2 regions of the Agrococcus carbonis genome follow, and region 2 is predicted to be linked to the other one. Evidence: predicted binding sites of a transcription regulator. Region 2 holds the regulator's gene; the other holds the start of a gene.
The links. The regulator HrcA, encoded in region 2, represses chaperone genes, less so after heat shock. The targets are predictions, from matches to a motif close to TTNGCACTCGNNNNNNNCGAGTGCNAA.

Region 1 (7,692 bases), 1.2 Mb from region 2:
CTTCCTCAGCGTGCTCAACTCCTCGGCAGCGGAGATCCTCTCGCCGACGACCGCCGCGTTCGCGCTCGCGACCATCGGCCTCAACGTGCACTTCGGCTACTCGGGCCTGCTCAACTTCGGGCAGGCGGCCTTCATGGCCGTGGGCGCCTACGCGTTCGCGATCTTCACCATGCAGGCCGACCCGACGGCGACGCTCGGCTGGCCGGCGTGGCTGTCGTTCCTCGTCGCGATCCTCGTCGCGGTCGCGGCCGCGGTCGCCTTCGGCCTCGTGCTCGGCATCCCGACCCTGCGCCTGCGGGGCGACTACCTCGCGATCGTGACGATCGCGGCGGCGGAGATCATCCGCTTCACGGTGCGCACGCAGGATCTCACGGCCGTCACGGGCGGATCGCAGGGCCTGCGAGGGCAGGACTTCAAGGGCGACTTCACCGCGATGAACCCGCTCTCGGGCGGCACGTACGGCTTCGGCCCGTGGACGGCGACAGCGTACGACACGTGGGTGCGCATCGTCGCGTGGTCGCTCGTGATCGTCGCGCTCCTGCTCGTCTGGCTCCTCATGCGCAGCCCGTGGGGGCGCGTCATCAAGGGCATCCGCGAGGACGAGGACGCGGTGCGCTCGCTCGGCAAGAACGTCTACGGCTACAAGATGCAGGCGCTCGTGCTCGGCGGCGTCATGGGCGGACTCGCCGGCGTGATGTTCGTGCTCCCCCGCGCGGTGCAGCCCGACAACTTCGCCACCACGATGACCTTCTACATCTGGACGGCGCTGCTGCTCGGCGGCGCGGCGACGGTCTTCGGCCCGCTGCTCGGCTCGGTGCTCTTCTGGGTGCTGCTCGCCTTCACCGGCGGCATCATCAACCTGCTGCACCAGACCGGCATCTTCGGCGACATGTCCGGGTCGCAGGCGGGGCAGATCCGCTTCGTGCTCGTCGGCCTCGCCCTCATGGCCCTCGTGATCTTCAGACCACAGGGCATCCTCGGCAACAAGAAGGAGCTGTCGTTCAATGTCTGAGACGACCACGCCTCCCCAGACGCACCCGCTCGTCGACGGCACCGTCGGCCCCGGCTGCAAGAAGGTCGACCCGATCGTCGTGGCCGACGGCGTCGTGCGGCAGTTCGGCGGCCTCACGGCCGTCGACGTCGAGCACGTCGAGATCCCGCGCGGTGCGATCACGGCCCTCATCGGCCCGAACGGCGCCGGCAAGACGACGTTCTTCAACCTGCTCACCGGCTTCGACCGGCCCAACAAGGGCCGCTGGTCGTTCGAGGGGCAGTCGCTCGCCCACATGCCGAGCCACAAGGTGGCCCGCCGCGGCATGGTGCGCACGTTCCAGCTGACGAAGTCGCTCGGCCGCCTCACCGTGCTGCAGAACATGCTGCTCGGCGCCCGCGATCAGCGCGGCGAGGGCATCTTCGCCGCGATCCTCAGGCCGCTGTGGAAGGCCCAGGAGGAGGCGAACACCGTCAAGGCCGACACCCTGCTCGCGCGCTTCAAGCTCGATGCGAAGCGCGAGGACTACGCGGCCTCGCTCTCGGGCGGCCAGCGCAAGCTGCTCGAGATGGCGCGCGCGCTCATGAGCGACCCCACGCTCGTGATGCTCGACGAGCCGATGGCCGGCGTCAACCCGGCGCTCACGCAGTCGCTGCTCGACCACGTGCTCGGCCTCAAGGAGGAGGGCATGACGGTGCTCTTCGTCGAGCACGACATGCACATGGTGCGCCACATCTCCGACTGGGTGATCGTCATGGCCGAGGGCCGCATCGTCGCCGAGGGCCCGCCCGAGACGATCATGCAGAACCAGGCCGTCGTCGACGCCTACCTCGGCGCCCACCACGACACCGACCTCGGCACGCTCACGGGCCAGCAGGTCGCGCAGATCCACGAGGAGGCCGCGTCCGAGGTCGAGCCCGAGCCTTCCGACGCTCAGGGCACGACGACGGATGCGTCGGCCGACGCCCGCACGGACGCCGACCGGGAGGGCGAGCGATGACCGACACCACGACGGCCACCACGGTGCTCGAGACGACGGATCTCGTCGCGGGCTACCTGCCGGGGGTCAACATCCTCAACGGCTGCTCGATCGTCGCGCGGCAGGGCGACCTGATCGGCATCATCGGTCCGAACGGCGCCGGCAAGTCGACGCTGCTGAAGGCCGTCTTCGGCCAGGTGAACATCCGCGGCGGCGGCGTGCAGCTGCGCGGCGAGGACATCACCGGCCTGAAGGCCGACAGGCTCGTCGCCAAGGGCGTCGGCATGGTGCCGCAGAACAACAACGTGTTCCCCTCGCTCACGATCGAGGAGAACCTCGAGATGGGGCTCTTCCAGCAGCCCAAGATGTTCAAGGAGCGCTTCGAGTTCGTCGCCGCGCTCTTCCCCGAGCTCGTGAAGCGCCGCCGGCAGCGCGCCGGCAGCCTCTCGGGCGGCGAGCGGCAGATGGTCGCCATGGGACGCGCGCTCATGATGGACCCCGCGGTGCTGCTGCTCGACGAGCCGAGCGCTGGCCTGAGCCCCGTGCGCCAGGACGAGACGTTCCTGCGCGTGGCCGAGATCAACAGCCACGGCGTGACCATCGTGATGGTCGAGCAGAACGCGCGCCGCTGCCTGCAGATCGCCCACCGCGCGTACGTGCTCGACCAGGGCAAGGATGCGTACACGGGCACGGGCCGCGAGATGCTCAACGACCCGAAGGTCATCCAGCTCTACCTCGGCACGCTCGCGACGGACGTCGAGGAGAAGGCGCGTACGGCCTCGCAGCCGGTGGCGGAGCCCGGTGCGGCGCGCGCTGCGGAGCCTCGGGCCGAGCAGCCGTAGGCGACCAGCATCAGAGCACGGGGCCGTCCCGCGAGAGCGCGGGGCGGCCCTTCGCTGTGTCGGCGGATGGTCTCGTGACGCGTGCGGCCGGAGGCCGCGCGCTCCTCGACCAGCGAGGGAACGGCTGGGTCTCGTGACGCGAGCGGCCGGAGGCCGCGCGCTCCTCGACCAGCGAGGGGACGGCGGGTCTCGTGACGCGAGCGGCCGGAGGCCGCGCGCTCCTCGACCAGCGAGGGGACGGCTGGTCTCGTGACGCGAGCGGCCGGAGGCCGCGCGCTCCTCGACCAGCGAGGGGACAGCGCGGAGGCGCCGCGCGCTCCTCGACCGGCGAGGGGGCGGTGCGCGGACACAGCACGAGGGCCCCGCCGCAGCGGGGCCCTCGCGGTGGGAGTCAGGTCACTCGTTGAGCGAGCCGAACTCCGCGTTGAGGAAGGTGTACTGGTTGTCGGCACCGTACTGGTAGATGCCCACGTACGCCTCGGTCGGGTCGCCGTTCTCATCGAACGTGATCGGGCCGGAGGGACCGTCGTAGTCGATGTCCTCGCCGTCGGCGATCAGCTGCAGGCACTCGGCGACCTCGGTGCACTTCGTGCCGCCCTCGGAGACCGACTGCAGGTTGTCGCGGATCGTCACGGCGTCGGGGCTGCCGCCCTGGGCCGCGGCGAGCGCCGCGAGGATGACCGCGTCGTACGACTCGGGGCCGTACGAGAAGTCGCCGAGGTCGGGGTCGATCTCGAGCAGGCGATCCTGGAACGTGTCGTCGGCGGGGTTGCCGGGCAGCGTGCCCTTCGCGCCCTCGAGGGTGCCCTCGGGGAACTCGTACGAGTTCGAGAGGTTGCCGTCGACGAAGTACATGCCGGTGGCCGGGAAGCCGTTCGTCACGAGCTCGGGCACGATCTGGGCGGTCTCGGCGAAGGCGATGATGCCGATCGCGTCGGGGCTGCCCTGCAGGATCTCCTGCACCTGGGTGCTGAAGTTCGTGTCGCCCGGGTTGTAGAGCACGTTGCCGGTGACCGTGCCGCCGGCGGCCTCGACCGCCATCGCCGCGTTCTCCTGCAGGCCCGTGCCGTACGGGTCGTTGATCGTGATGAAGCCGACCGAGGCGGCGCCGTCCGAGACCATCAGGTTGCCGAGCACGCGGCCCTGGAGCACGTCGCTGGGGGCGGTGCGCCAGTAGAAGCCGTCGTCCTCGTAGTCCGAGAAGTCGGGCGACGTGTTGGCCGGCGAGATCTGCACGACCTGCGCGTCGATGAGCTGGTCGATGAAGGTGAACGACACACCCGACGACGCGGCGCCGATGACGACGTCGGCTCCAGCGGAGACGAGCTCGCCCGCCGACTGGGTCGCGATGTCGGTCGTCGTGTCACCGGAGTCGCGGTGCTGCACGTCGACCGTCCACTCGTAGCCGGCGTCCTCGAGGTCGGCCTTGGCCAGGTCGACGCCCGCGAACTCGGGCGGCCCGAGGAACTCGAGGTTGCCGGTCTGGGGCAGGATCGTGCCGACGAGCAGGGTGTCGTCGGACGGAGCGGCGCCGGGGTCGGCGCCCTCCGAGCCGGACGGCGCTGGGCTGCCGCCACCGGCACAGGCTGCGAGCAGCAGCACGCCCGCGGTCGCGGCGCCGAGCGCTGCGTACCGGCGGGGGCTGCGCCCCTGGGTGCGAAGGAAGGACTTCATCGTGCTCCTCAATGACATGGAGTCGCCCGTGTGGGCGTTGGTGCAACAGTAGGCGAGATCCGGCCGTTCTTCCGCCGTCGCGCGTCACGACCTTGTAACGGTCTTGGCGACTGTGTACCCCACTTCGAAGGCCGCCGACGCTAGCCGAGCGGCGGGGCGGGCTGCACGCGTCGCACGCGGCGGCCGAGGAGATCCGCCGAGAACAGCACGAGCGAGAGCCACACGAGGATGAACCCGACCCAGCGCCCCGACGGCATCGGCTCGTGCATCACGAAGGCGCCGAACAGGAAGGTGAGCGTCGGCGTGAGGTACTGCGCGAAGGCGATCCACGACAGCGGGATGCGTCGGGTCGCGGCCGCGAACGCGAGGAGCGGCACGGCGGTCACGACGCCGAATCCCGCGGCGCCCAGCACGCTCGCGGCGCCGTTCGCGGCCACGGTCAGGCCGCCGGTGACGAGGGCGAAGGCGAGCATCGCCATCGACGCGGGGAGCGCCGCGACGGTCTCGATCGTGAAGCCCGAGAGCGCATCCACCGACCCCCCGACGCGCTTCTTGATGAGCCCGTAGGTGCCGAACGAGAGCGCGATGATGAGGCCGATCCACGGCACCTCGCCGTAGGCGACGACCATGACGCCGACCCCGACGGCGCCGAGCACGACGGCGACCCACTGGAGGGGCCGCAGCCGCTCCCCCAGGAAGAGCACCGCGAACACGACGCTCACGAGCGGGTTGAGGAAGTAGCCGAGGCTCGTCTCGAGCACGCGGTCGGTGAGCACGCCGATGACGAACGTCGTCCAGTTGATGAGCACCGCGTGGCCGGCGAGCACGAGCGTCCACGTGTCGCGGCGGCTGCGCAGCACCGTGCGGAGGCGCAGCCAGCCGCGCGTCATCGCCACGAGCGCGAGTGCGACGACGATCGAGGAGAGCACGCGCCAGCCGATGAGCTCGAAGCCGTCGACGCCCTTCGTCAGCTGCAGGTACACCGGCACGAACGCCCAGAAGACGTACGCGAAGAGCGCGTACCACAGCCCCGCTCTGGCCTGGTCGGCCATCAGCCCCTCACCTCCCCGAGAAGACGCGAAGGCGGCTCCCCCGCAGGGGAGCCGCCGCAGCGGATGCGCTGAGCGTCAGCGCTCGACGATCGCGAGCACGTCGCGCGCCGAGAGCACCAGGTACTCGTCGGCGCCGTACTTGACCTCGGTGCCGCCGTACTTCGAGTACAGCACGCGGTCGCCCACGGAGACGTCCATCGGGACGCGGTTGCCGTTGTCGTCGATGCGGCCGGGGCCCACGGCGACGACCTCGCCCTCCTGGGGCTTCTCCTTGGCGGTGTCAGGGATGACGAGACCGCTCGCAGTGGTCGTCTCTGCCTCGACCTGCTGGATGACGATGCGGTCCTCGAGCGGCTTGATGGAAACCGACACGGTTGCCTCTTTCTTGTCAGACTCTGGGGTCTGTCCGGACTCGCCGGACAACGCTCCAAGCCTAAGCCGTCGATTGGCACTCGGTCAACATGAGTGCCAATCGCGCGGGCACGGGCGGCGCCGTGGCAGTGCTTGACTGAAGGCATGGAGGCCGAGGAGCTGCGACTGCTGCTGTCGCGCGAGGGGCTCGCCCTGCTCGAGCGCACCGAGGCGACGCTCGAAGCGCGCGGCGAGCGCCGCGACGATCTCGTGCAGGAGGTCGCCCGGCTGCGCGGCGAGGGGCACGACCGGCGGCTCGTCGCCGCGGTGCTCACGCAGGCGCGGCTGCGCCGGCGCGCACGGGCGAAGTTCGGCGAGTTCGCACGCGCGATGCTCTTCACCGAGGCGGGGCTCGAGCAGGCCACGCGGCTGCGCGTCGCCGCGCACCACGCGGGGCGGATGCGCTCGGCCGGCATCGTGTCGGTCGCCGACCTCGGGTGCGGCATCGGTGCCGACTCGCTCGCGTTCGCGACGCTCGGCCTCGAGGTCACGGCGGTCGAGCGCGACGAGGTGACCGCCGCGGTCGCGACCTACAACCTCGCCGACTGGCACGCATCCGTCGTGCACGGCGACGCCCTCGAGACCCCCGTCGACGCGGAGGCGCTGTGGTTCGACCCCGCCCGCCGCGACGACCGGCGTCGCTTGAGCGACCCGGCCGACTGGTCACCCGCGCTCGACGCCGTCTTCGCGCGCGCCGCCGAGCGTCCCGCGGGCGTCAAGCTCGCACCCGGGATCGACCGCGCCCTGCTGCCGGCGGATGCGGAGCACCAGTGGGTGACCGACGGGCTCGAGACCGTCGAGGCGGTCGTGTGGACCGGCGCGCTCGCGCGCCCGGGCGTCGCCCGCAGCGCCCTCGTGCTCGGCGACGGCGCTGCCGCGGAGCTCACGGGCGACGCGTCGCACCCCGAGCCGGGCGAGCTGCAGGAGTGGCTCTACGAGCCGGCGGGCGCGGTCATCCGGGCCGAGCTCATCGGGGCGCTCGCAGAGGGGCTCGGCGCGGCCGCCGTGAGCCCGGGCATCGCGTACCTCTCCGGCCCGTCGGAGGTGCGGACGCCGCTCGCGCAGGCGTTCCGGGTGCGGGAGACCATGCCGCTCGACGAGCGCCGCATCGGCCAGCGGCTGCGCGAGCTCGGCATCGGCGAGCTCGAGATCAAGAAGCGCGGCGCCGACATCGACCCGCATGCGCTGCGCAAGCGCCTGAAGCTCGCGGGCGACGAGCGCGCGACGCTCTTCGCGACGCGCGTGGGCGGGCGCCACCGCGCGATCCTCGCCGACCGCGCGTAGCGCTCAGCCGAAGAGCATCCCCGGCACGAGCGGCGCCCACACGGCCGTCGCGATCACCACGAGCACCGCGCCGATGAGCGCACCGACGATGCCGACGAGCATCGCCACGAGCGGCCACGGGCGCGCCCCGGGATCGCGCCGGAGCGCGAGACCGCCGCAGATGGCGCCTGCGAGCGCGAGCGGCAGGCCGATGCCGCTCGCGAACGCGAAGACCGCGCCGAGGGCGGAGAGCAGCACCGCCGAAGCGGTGAGCGTGCTCCAGCGCCTCGTGCCGGGCGCATCCGCCGCGGGCGGCCTGCCCGTGCCGGTCATGCGATCAGACCCCGTAGTACTGCATCCAGGCGATCAGGCTCGAGACGTTGAAGATGAACAGCGCGAGCGACGCGATCGCGGCGATCGCGCCCACGATGCCCATCACGAGCGGCCACGGCTTCGCCTCGGGGTTCTTGCGCATCGCGA
Region 2 (7,692 bases):
CGCGCGTCCGGTGCTCGCAACGCGAGCGACCGCATCCGCTGTGGAAGAATGGAGCATTCCGCGCCGTCCGTTCCGGCGGCGCCCGAAGCCCACCCGAGAAGGACCCGTGAGCCCCCGAGCGACCAAGGCCCTCGAGCCCGCCGCGACCGATCCGGCGCAGATCCGCAACTTCTGCATCATCGCGCACATCGACCACGGCAAGTCGACCCTCGCCGACCGGATGCTGCAGCTCACCGGCGTCGTCGACGACCGCTCGATGCGCGCGCAGTACCTCGACCGCATGGACATCGAGCGCGAGCGCGGCATCACGATCAAGTCGCAGGCCGTGCGCATGCCGTGGGCCGTCGACGGCGAGCCGTACGCGCTCAACATGATCGACACCCCCGGGCACGTCGACTTCACCTACGAGGTGAGCCGCTCGCTCGCCGCGTGCGAGGGCGCGATCCTGCTCGTCGACGCGGCGCAGGGCATCGAGGCGCAGACCCTCGCCAACCTCTACCTGGCGATGGAGAACGACCTCGAGATCATCCCCGTGCTCAACAAGATCGACCTGCCGGCCGCCGACCCGGAGAAGTACGCGGCCGAGATCGCGGGCCTCATCGGCGGCGACCCGGCAGACGTGCTGCGCGTGAGCGGCAAGACCGGCGAGGGCGTCGAGGCGCTGCTCGACCGCGTGGTGCAGACCATCCCCGCGCCCGTCGGCGACGTCGACGGCCCGGCGCGCGCGATGATCTTCGACTCCGTGTACGACGCCTACCGCGGCGTCGTCACCTACGTGCGCATGGTCGACGGGCGGCTCGCGCCGCGCGAGCAGATCCAGATGATGTCGACCGGCGCCCGCCACGAGCTGCTCGAGATCGGCGTCTCGAGCCCCGAGCCGCGCCCGTCCCAGGGCCTCGGCGCCGGCGAGGTCGGCTACCTCATCACGGGCGTCAAGGACGTGCGCCAGTCGAAGGTCGGCGACACCGTCACCTCGTTCCGCACGCCTGCCGAGCAGCCCCTCAAGGGCTACGCCGACCCGAAGCCGATGGTGTTCTCGGGGCTGTACCCGATCGACGGCAGCGACTACCCGGTGCTGCGCGAGGCGCTCGACAAGCTCAAGCTCTCGGATGCGGCGCTCGTCTACGAGCCCGAGACCTCGGTCGCGCTCGGCTTCGGCTTCCGCTGCGGGTTCCTCGGCCTCCTGCACCTCGAGATCATCACCGAGCGCCTCCGCCGCGAGTTCAACCTCGACCTCATCGCGACGGCGCCGAGCGTCGTCTACGAGGTGGAGACCGAGGACCGCAAGGTCCACACCGTCACGAACCCGAGCGAGTTCCCCGAGGGCAAGATCCACTCGGTCGTCGAGCCGATGGTGCGCGCGACGATCCTCGCGCCCAAGGACTACGTCGGCGCGATCATGGAGCTGTGCCAGTCGCGCCGCGGCACGCTCGGTGGCATGGAGTACCTCTCGGAGGACCGCGTCGAGCTGCGCTACCGGCTGCCGCTCGGCGAGATCGTCTTCGACTTCTTCGACCAGCTGAAGTCGAAGACGCAGGGCTACGCATCCCTCGACTACGAGCTCGACGGCGAGGAGGAGGGCGACCTCGTCAAGGTCGACATCCTGCTGCAGGGCGAGCAGGTGGATGCGTTCAGCGCGATCGTGCACCGCGACAAGGCCTACGCCTACGGCGTGCTCATGGCCGGGAAGCTGCGCGAGCTCATCCCGCGGCAGCAGTTCGAGGTGCCGATCCAGGCCGCCGTCGGCGCCCGCATCATCGCCCGCGAGACCATCCGCGCGATCCGCAAGGACGTGCTCGCCAAGTGCTACGGCGGCGACATCACCCGCAAGCGCAAGCTGCTCGAGAAGCAGAAGGAGGGCAAGAAGCGCATGAAGATGGTCGGCCGCGTGGAAGTGCCCCAGGAGGCGTTCATCGCCGCGCTCTCGAGCGGCGAGACGAAGAAGGAAGCGAAGTAGGCAGCACGATGAAGCCCATCCGCGAGCGCGCCACGAACTACGGCTCCGTCGGGGCCACCGCCCACTTCGACTTCCACCGGTACCCGCCGAAGGGCTTCGAGGTCGTGCAGCTGCGCAGCCGCATCGGCCACGGCCGGCCCCGCTACGACGCCGCTGTCGCGGCGCTGCGCACCTGGAAGGTGCAGCGGCTCGCCGGCATCGAGGTCGACGTCGTCGGCACCGAGGAGGGCACCGTCTACCGCCCGGTCGGCTTCGACGGCGACGAGGCGACCCGCGCGGCGAGCATCGAGCCGCAGCAGGACTTCGGCCCCGACGGCGAGCCCTTCCTGCAGCCGGGCGACTCGGTCGACCAGCGCGTGCGCCTGCTCGGCATCCAGTTCCACGGCCCGATGCGCGTCATCGCGGTCGAGGAGGAGGCCAACAGCCACGGGGTCATCCTCGGCACGCTCGAAGGCCACCCCGAGGCGGGCGAGGAGCGCTTCACCGTCGAGATCGCCGACGACGAGACCGTCTTCCTGCACTTCCGCGCCATCGTGCGGAACGCCGCGTGGTACGCGAAGCTCGGCAAGCCGTTCGCGAAGGCGCTCCGGGCCAGGTACCACGACCGCTATATGAACGTGCTGCGGTCGATCGACGTGCGCTGACGATGGGACGCCTGCCCGACGGCGAGGCGGCTCCCGCCGACGGCCGGCTGCCCGAGGGCACCGCGGCCGACGCACCGTTCGGCACCTACATCCACGTGCCGTTCTGCTCGGTGCGCTGCGGCTACTGCGACTTCAACACGTACACGGCCGACGAGCTCCGCGGCGCGACCCGGGCGGGCTACCCCGGCGACGTCGCCCGCGAGATCGCGCTCGCCCGCGACGTGCTCGGCGAGCTGGGGCCCCTGCGGCCCATGCGGACCGTCTTCTTCGGCGGCGGCACCCCGACGCTGCTGCCCGCGGACGACCTCGTCGCGATGCTCGAGGGCGTGACGGATGCGTTCGGCCTCGCCGAGGGTGCGGAGGTCACGGTCGAGGCCAACCCCGACTCGATCGACGCCGCCGGGCTCGCGCGGCTCCGCGACGGCGGCGTCACGCGCGTCTCGGTCGGCATGCAGTCGGCGGTGCCGCACGTGCTCGCGGCGCTCGACCGCACCCATGACCCCGAGCGCGTGCCGCTGGTGGTCGAGTGGGCCCGCGACGCGGGGCTCGAGGTGAGCGTCGACCTCATCTACGGCGCGCCGGGGGAGTCGCTCGGCGACTGGCAGCGCTCGCTCGACGCCGCCGCCGCGATGGCGCCCGACCACGTCTCCGCCTACGCGCTCATCGTCGAGGAGGGCACGGCGCTCGCCCGCCGCATCCGTCGCGGTGAGCTCGCCGCACCCGACGACGACCTGCAGGCGGCGATGTACGAGGCGGCGGATGCGACGCTCGGCGCCGCGGGCTACTCCTGGTACGAGGTGTCCAACTGGGCGCGCGACGGGCGCGTCGCCCGGCACAACCTCGCCTACTGGCGCGGCCACGACTGGTGGGGCTTCGGGCCCGGCGCGCACAGCCACGTCGGCGGCGTGCGCTGGTGGAACGTCAAGCATCCGGCCGCCTACCGCGACCGGCTCGCGGCCGGCGCCTCGCCGGCGCTCGCGCGCGAGGTGCTCGACGACGAGACGCGCCGCGTCGAGCGCGTGCTGCTCGAGTCGCGCATCGCCGAGGGGCTGCCGGTCGGGCTGCTCGAGCCCGAGGGGCGCCGCGCGGTCGCGGGCCTCGTCGCCGACGAGCTCGTGGACGGCAGAGCCGCCCTCGCCGGCCGGGTGGTCCCGACGCTGCGAGGGCGGCTCCTGGCCGACGCGGTCGTGCGCCGGCTGCTGCCGTGAGGCGCGGCTACTTCACGAGCCGCCAGTTGAACGGGTAGCGGTACGAGCCGCCGCCGTTGACGCGCATCGCGCCGATGATCGAGAAGATCACCTGCAGCAGGCCCGGCACCCAGTAGAGCGCCATCAGGATGAAGCCGATGCCGACGATGCTGAGGATGGTGCCGACAACGATGAGGCCGATCGCCAGGATCGTCATGAAGATGCCGAAGTTCAGCGCCTCCTTCGACTCCTGCCGCGCGAAGGCGCTGCGGTCCTTGTAGATGAGGAAGACGATCAGCGGGCCGATCCAGCCGCCCCAGCCGCCCGTGACGATGGTCGACAGGCCGGAGAGGTGGCCCCACATGCCGGCGTTCTTCTCGTCCACGGGCGACATGGGGGCGCCGGCGGCGTACTGCGGCTGACCGGGAGCGCCGTACTGCGGCTGGCCAGGGGCGCCGTACTGGGCGCCGTACTGCGGCTGGCCGCCCGGGGCGCCGTACGGCTGCTGGCCCTGGCCGTAGCCGGCCTGGCCCTGTCCGTAGCCCGCCTGGCCCTGCCCGTACGGGTGCTGGTCCTGCCCAGCGCCGTAGGTCGGCGCGCTCGACTGGCCCTGCGGGGCGCCGTACTGCGGGGCGCTGGGCGTCTGCGGTGCGCCGGGCGCCTGGCCGTAGCCGGATGCGGCCTGGGCGTTCGGGTCCACGGCGTCGCCGCTGCCCGGCGCCGGCTGCTGCTGGCCGTGCTGCCAGCCCTGGCCGGGATCGGCGGGCTCGCTGAAGGCGGGCTGGCCGGGGGCCTCGGGCCCCGCTCCGGCGGCGGGCGACGAGAAGGACTGGGCGGGCTCGCCGACGCCGGGCGCGGCGGGCGCGCTGGGCGCGGCGTGCTGCTCGTCGGTCACGGAGAATCCGTCGACCGGCTGCTCGGCAGGATCGTGCTCGCCCGGGCGAGGAGCGTTGGGATCGGACATGGCGTGCCTTTCTCGGATGTCGACGCGGGCCGCCGAGGCGACTGCCGCTACCGCCATTGTGCGCGCGATCGCCTGGAGATCCTCTTCGAACCGCGGCGGGTCGCGGTAGGATTGGCAGTCAGCAGTTGAGAGTGCCAGCACAGACGGGGAGGGGAGCGATGGTCTCGGATCGTGGCCTCGAGGTCCTGCGCGCGATCGTGCAGGACTACGTGGCGCTGCGCGAGCCGGTCGGCTCGAAGGCGATCGTCGAGCGCCACGCCTTCGGCGTCTCCGCCGCCACCATTCGCAACGACATGGCGCTGCTCGAGGAGGAGGAGCTCATCGTCGCTCCCCACACCTCCTCCGGCCGCGTGCCCACCGACAAGGGCTACCGCGTCTTCGTCGACCGCCTGCAGCGCATGCAGCCGCTCACGCAGGCGCAGCGGCTCGCCATCACGCGCTTCCTCGACGAGTCGGTCGACCGCGACGACGTGCTCGACCGCACCGCCCGGCTGCTCTCGCAGCTCACGAACCAGGTCGCGCTCGTGCAGGTGCCGATCCGGCGGCATGCGCTCGTGCGCCGCGTCGAGCTCGTCGCGGTCTCGGAGCGCCGGGTGCTCGCGGTGCTCATCCTCGACTCCGGCAGGGTCGAGCAGCGGGTGCTCGACGCCGGCCAGCGCATCGACCCCGAGCAGGCGGGCGCGCTCGGGCGCGCGTTCACCGAGATGATCGGCGACCGCTCGCCTGCCGACGCCCAGCAGCGCCTCGCCGAGGCCGCCGCATCCGCCCCCGCCTCGCTCGGCCCCGCGACCGCCGCCGTCGCGCATGCGCTCGGCGAGATGCTGCAGACGGGCGGCGGCGACCGCATCGTGATGGCGGGCGCCTCGAACCTGGTGCGCGAGGAGCGCGACTTCCACGGCACCGTCACCCCCGTGCTCGACGCGATCGAGGAGCAGGTCACGCTGCTGCGCCTCTTCGCCGAGATGGGCGGCGACGGCGGCGTGGCCACCCGCATCGGCCGCGAGCTGCACGGGCCGCTCGGCGAGGCGTCGATCGTCGCATCGACGTACTCGACCGACGGCATCGAGGGCCACGTGGGCGTGCTGGGCCCCACCAGGATGGACTACGCAGGGAACATGGCCGCGGTGCGCGCAGTGGCGCGCTACCTCACGCGGCTGCTGAGCGAGGACTGAGTGACCGACCACTACGAGACCCTCGGCGTCGCCCGCGACGCCGCCCAGGACGAGATCAAGAAGGCGTACCGCAGGCTCGCCCGCGAGCTGCACCCCGACGTGAACCCCAGCGAGGACGCGGCGGAGCGGTTCAAGGACGTCACGCACGCCTACGACGTGCTCGGCGACCCGCAGTCGCGCGCGGAGTACGACCGCGGCCCGATGCCCGGCATGGGCGGCGCCGGCTCGTTCGGCTTCGGCGACATCTTCGAGCAGTTCTTCGGCGGCGGCCGCTCGAGCGGCCCTCGCTCGCGGCGACAGCCGGGGCAGGACAGCCTGCTGCGCGTCGACCTCGACCTCGCCGACGTCGTCTTCGGCGTGCACCGCGAGCTGCGCGTGCAGACCGCCGTGCTGTGCGAGACGTGCGAGGGCGCCGCGACCGCGCCCGGCACCAGCCCCGAGCGCTGCCTGCAGTGCGGCGGCTCCGGGCACGTCCAGCGCCAGGTGCGCTCGCTGCTCGGCAACGTCGTCACGAGCCAGCCCTGCGGCGTCTGCCAGGGGTACGGCACCGTCATCCCGCAGCCGTGCCACACGTGCGCCGGCCACGGCCGCGTGCGCGCCGAGCGCACGATCCCGGTCGACATCCCCGCGGGCGTCGACACGGGGCTGCGCATCCAGCTGCCCGGTCAGGGCGAGGTGGGCGAGGGCGGCGGCCCCGCCGGCACGCTCTACCTCGAGATCAACGTGCGCCACCACGACGTCTTCAGCCGCGACGGCGACGACCTGCTCGGCACCCTCGAGGTGTCGATGCCGGATGCGGCGCTCGGCGCCCGCACCACGGTCGAGGGCATCGACGGGCCCGTCGAGGTCGAGGTGCGCGCCGGCACGCAGTCGGGCGACGTCATCACGATCGGCGACCGCGGCGTCACCCGGCTGCGCGGCGCCGGCCGCGGCGACCTCAAGCTCGGCGTGCAGGTCGTGACGCCGCAGAAGGTCGACCGCCGCACCGAGGAGCTGCTGCGCGAGCTGCGCGACCGCACGAAGGCGCCCGCGCCGCAGCTCGCGCACTACCGGCAGGGCCTGTTCGCCAAGATGCGCGACCGCTTCCGGCTCTGATGGCGCACTGCTACTGGCACGACGCGCTCGCCGGCGCCGCAGCGGGCGACGTCGTGACGCTCACCGGCGAGGAGGCGCACCACGCCGCCGTCGTCTCCCGGATGCGCCGCGGCGAGCGGGTGCTCGTGAGCGACGGTGAGGGCACGCTCGCCGAGGGCGTCATCGACCGCGCCGAGCGCGACGGGGTCGACGTCGTGCTGCAGCGCGTCGAGCGCGTCCCGGCGCCCGTGCCGCGCATCGGCCTCGCGCAGGCGCTCGCGAAGGGCGACCGCGCCGAGCTCGCCGTGCAGGCGGCGACCGAGCTGGGGGTCGACGCGATCGTGCCGTGGCAGGCGCGCCGCAGCGTCGTGCAGTGGAAGGGCGACCGGGGCGAGAAGGCGCTCGAGCGCTGGCGGAAGATCGTGCGCGAGGCGGGCAAGCAGGCGATCCGCCCGCACCTGCCCGGCGTGGGCGCGGTCGTCGACACCGCGGGGCTCGCGCGTCTCGCGGACGAGTGGCAGCTCGTCGTGCTCGAGCCCACCGCATCCGTCGCGCTGCCGCAGGTGCCGCTCGAGCGCGACGTGCTGCTCGTCGTGGGGCCCGAGGGCGGGATCGAGCCGGGCGAGCTCGAGGCGCTCGAGGCGGCGGGCGCGGTGCCGGCCCGGATGGGCGACCACGTGCTGCGCACCTCGAC

Region 1: a site for HrcA is predicted at 5,984-6,010, ahead of groES (co-chaperone GroES). Genes of this name have one in related genera too.

What each region holds. Positions count from the first base shown of each region.
Region 1 is NZ_LT629734.1:1,988,253-1,995,944, reverse strand. Features, by position in the region: gene BLT67_RS09670 (branched-chain amino acid ABC transporter permease) at 1-1,012, shown strand, start outside; gene BLT67_RS09665 (ABC transporter ATP-binding protein) at 1,005-1,991, shown strand; gene BLT67_RS09660 (ABC transporter ATP-binding protein) at 1,988-2,812, shown strand; gene BLT67_RS09655 (ABC transporter substrate-binding protein) at 3,209-4,486, opposite strand; gene rarD (EamA family transporter RarD) at 4,627-5,538, opposite strand; gene groES (co-chaperone GroES) at 5,614-5,910, opposite strand; gene BLT67_RS09640 (class I SAM-dependent methyltransferase) at 6,055-7,233, shown strand; gene BLT67_RS09635 (hypothetical protein) at 7,237-7,545, opposite strand; gene BLT67_RS09630 (hypothetical protein) at 7,550-7,692, opposite strand, start outside.
Region 2 is NZ_LT629734.1:391,199-398,890, reverse strand. Features, by position in the region: gene lepA (translation elongation factor 4) at 107-1,957, shown strand; gene BLT67_RS01930 (DUF1990 family protein) at 1,966-2,601, shown strand; gene hemW (radical SAM family heme chaperone HemW) at 2,604-3,809, shown strand; gene BLT67_RS01920 (DUF4870 domain-containing protein) at 3,817-4,752, opposite strand; gene hrcA (heat-inducible transcriptional repressor HrcA) at 4,911-5,924, shown strand; gene dnaJ (molecular chaperone DnaJ) at 5,925-7,019, shown strand; gene BLT67_RS01905 (16S rRNA (uracil(1498)-N(3))-methyltransferase) at 7,019-7,692, shown strand, end outside.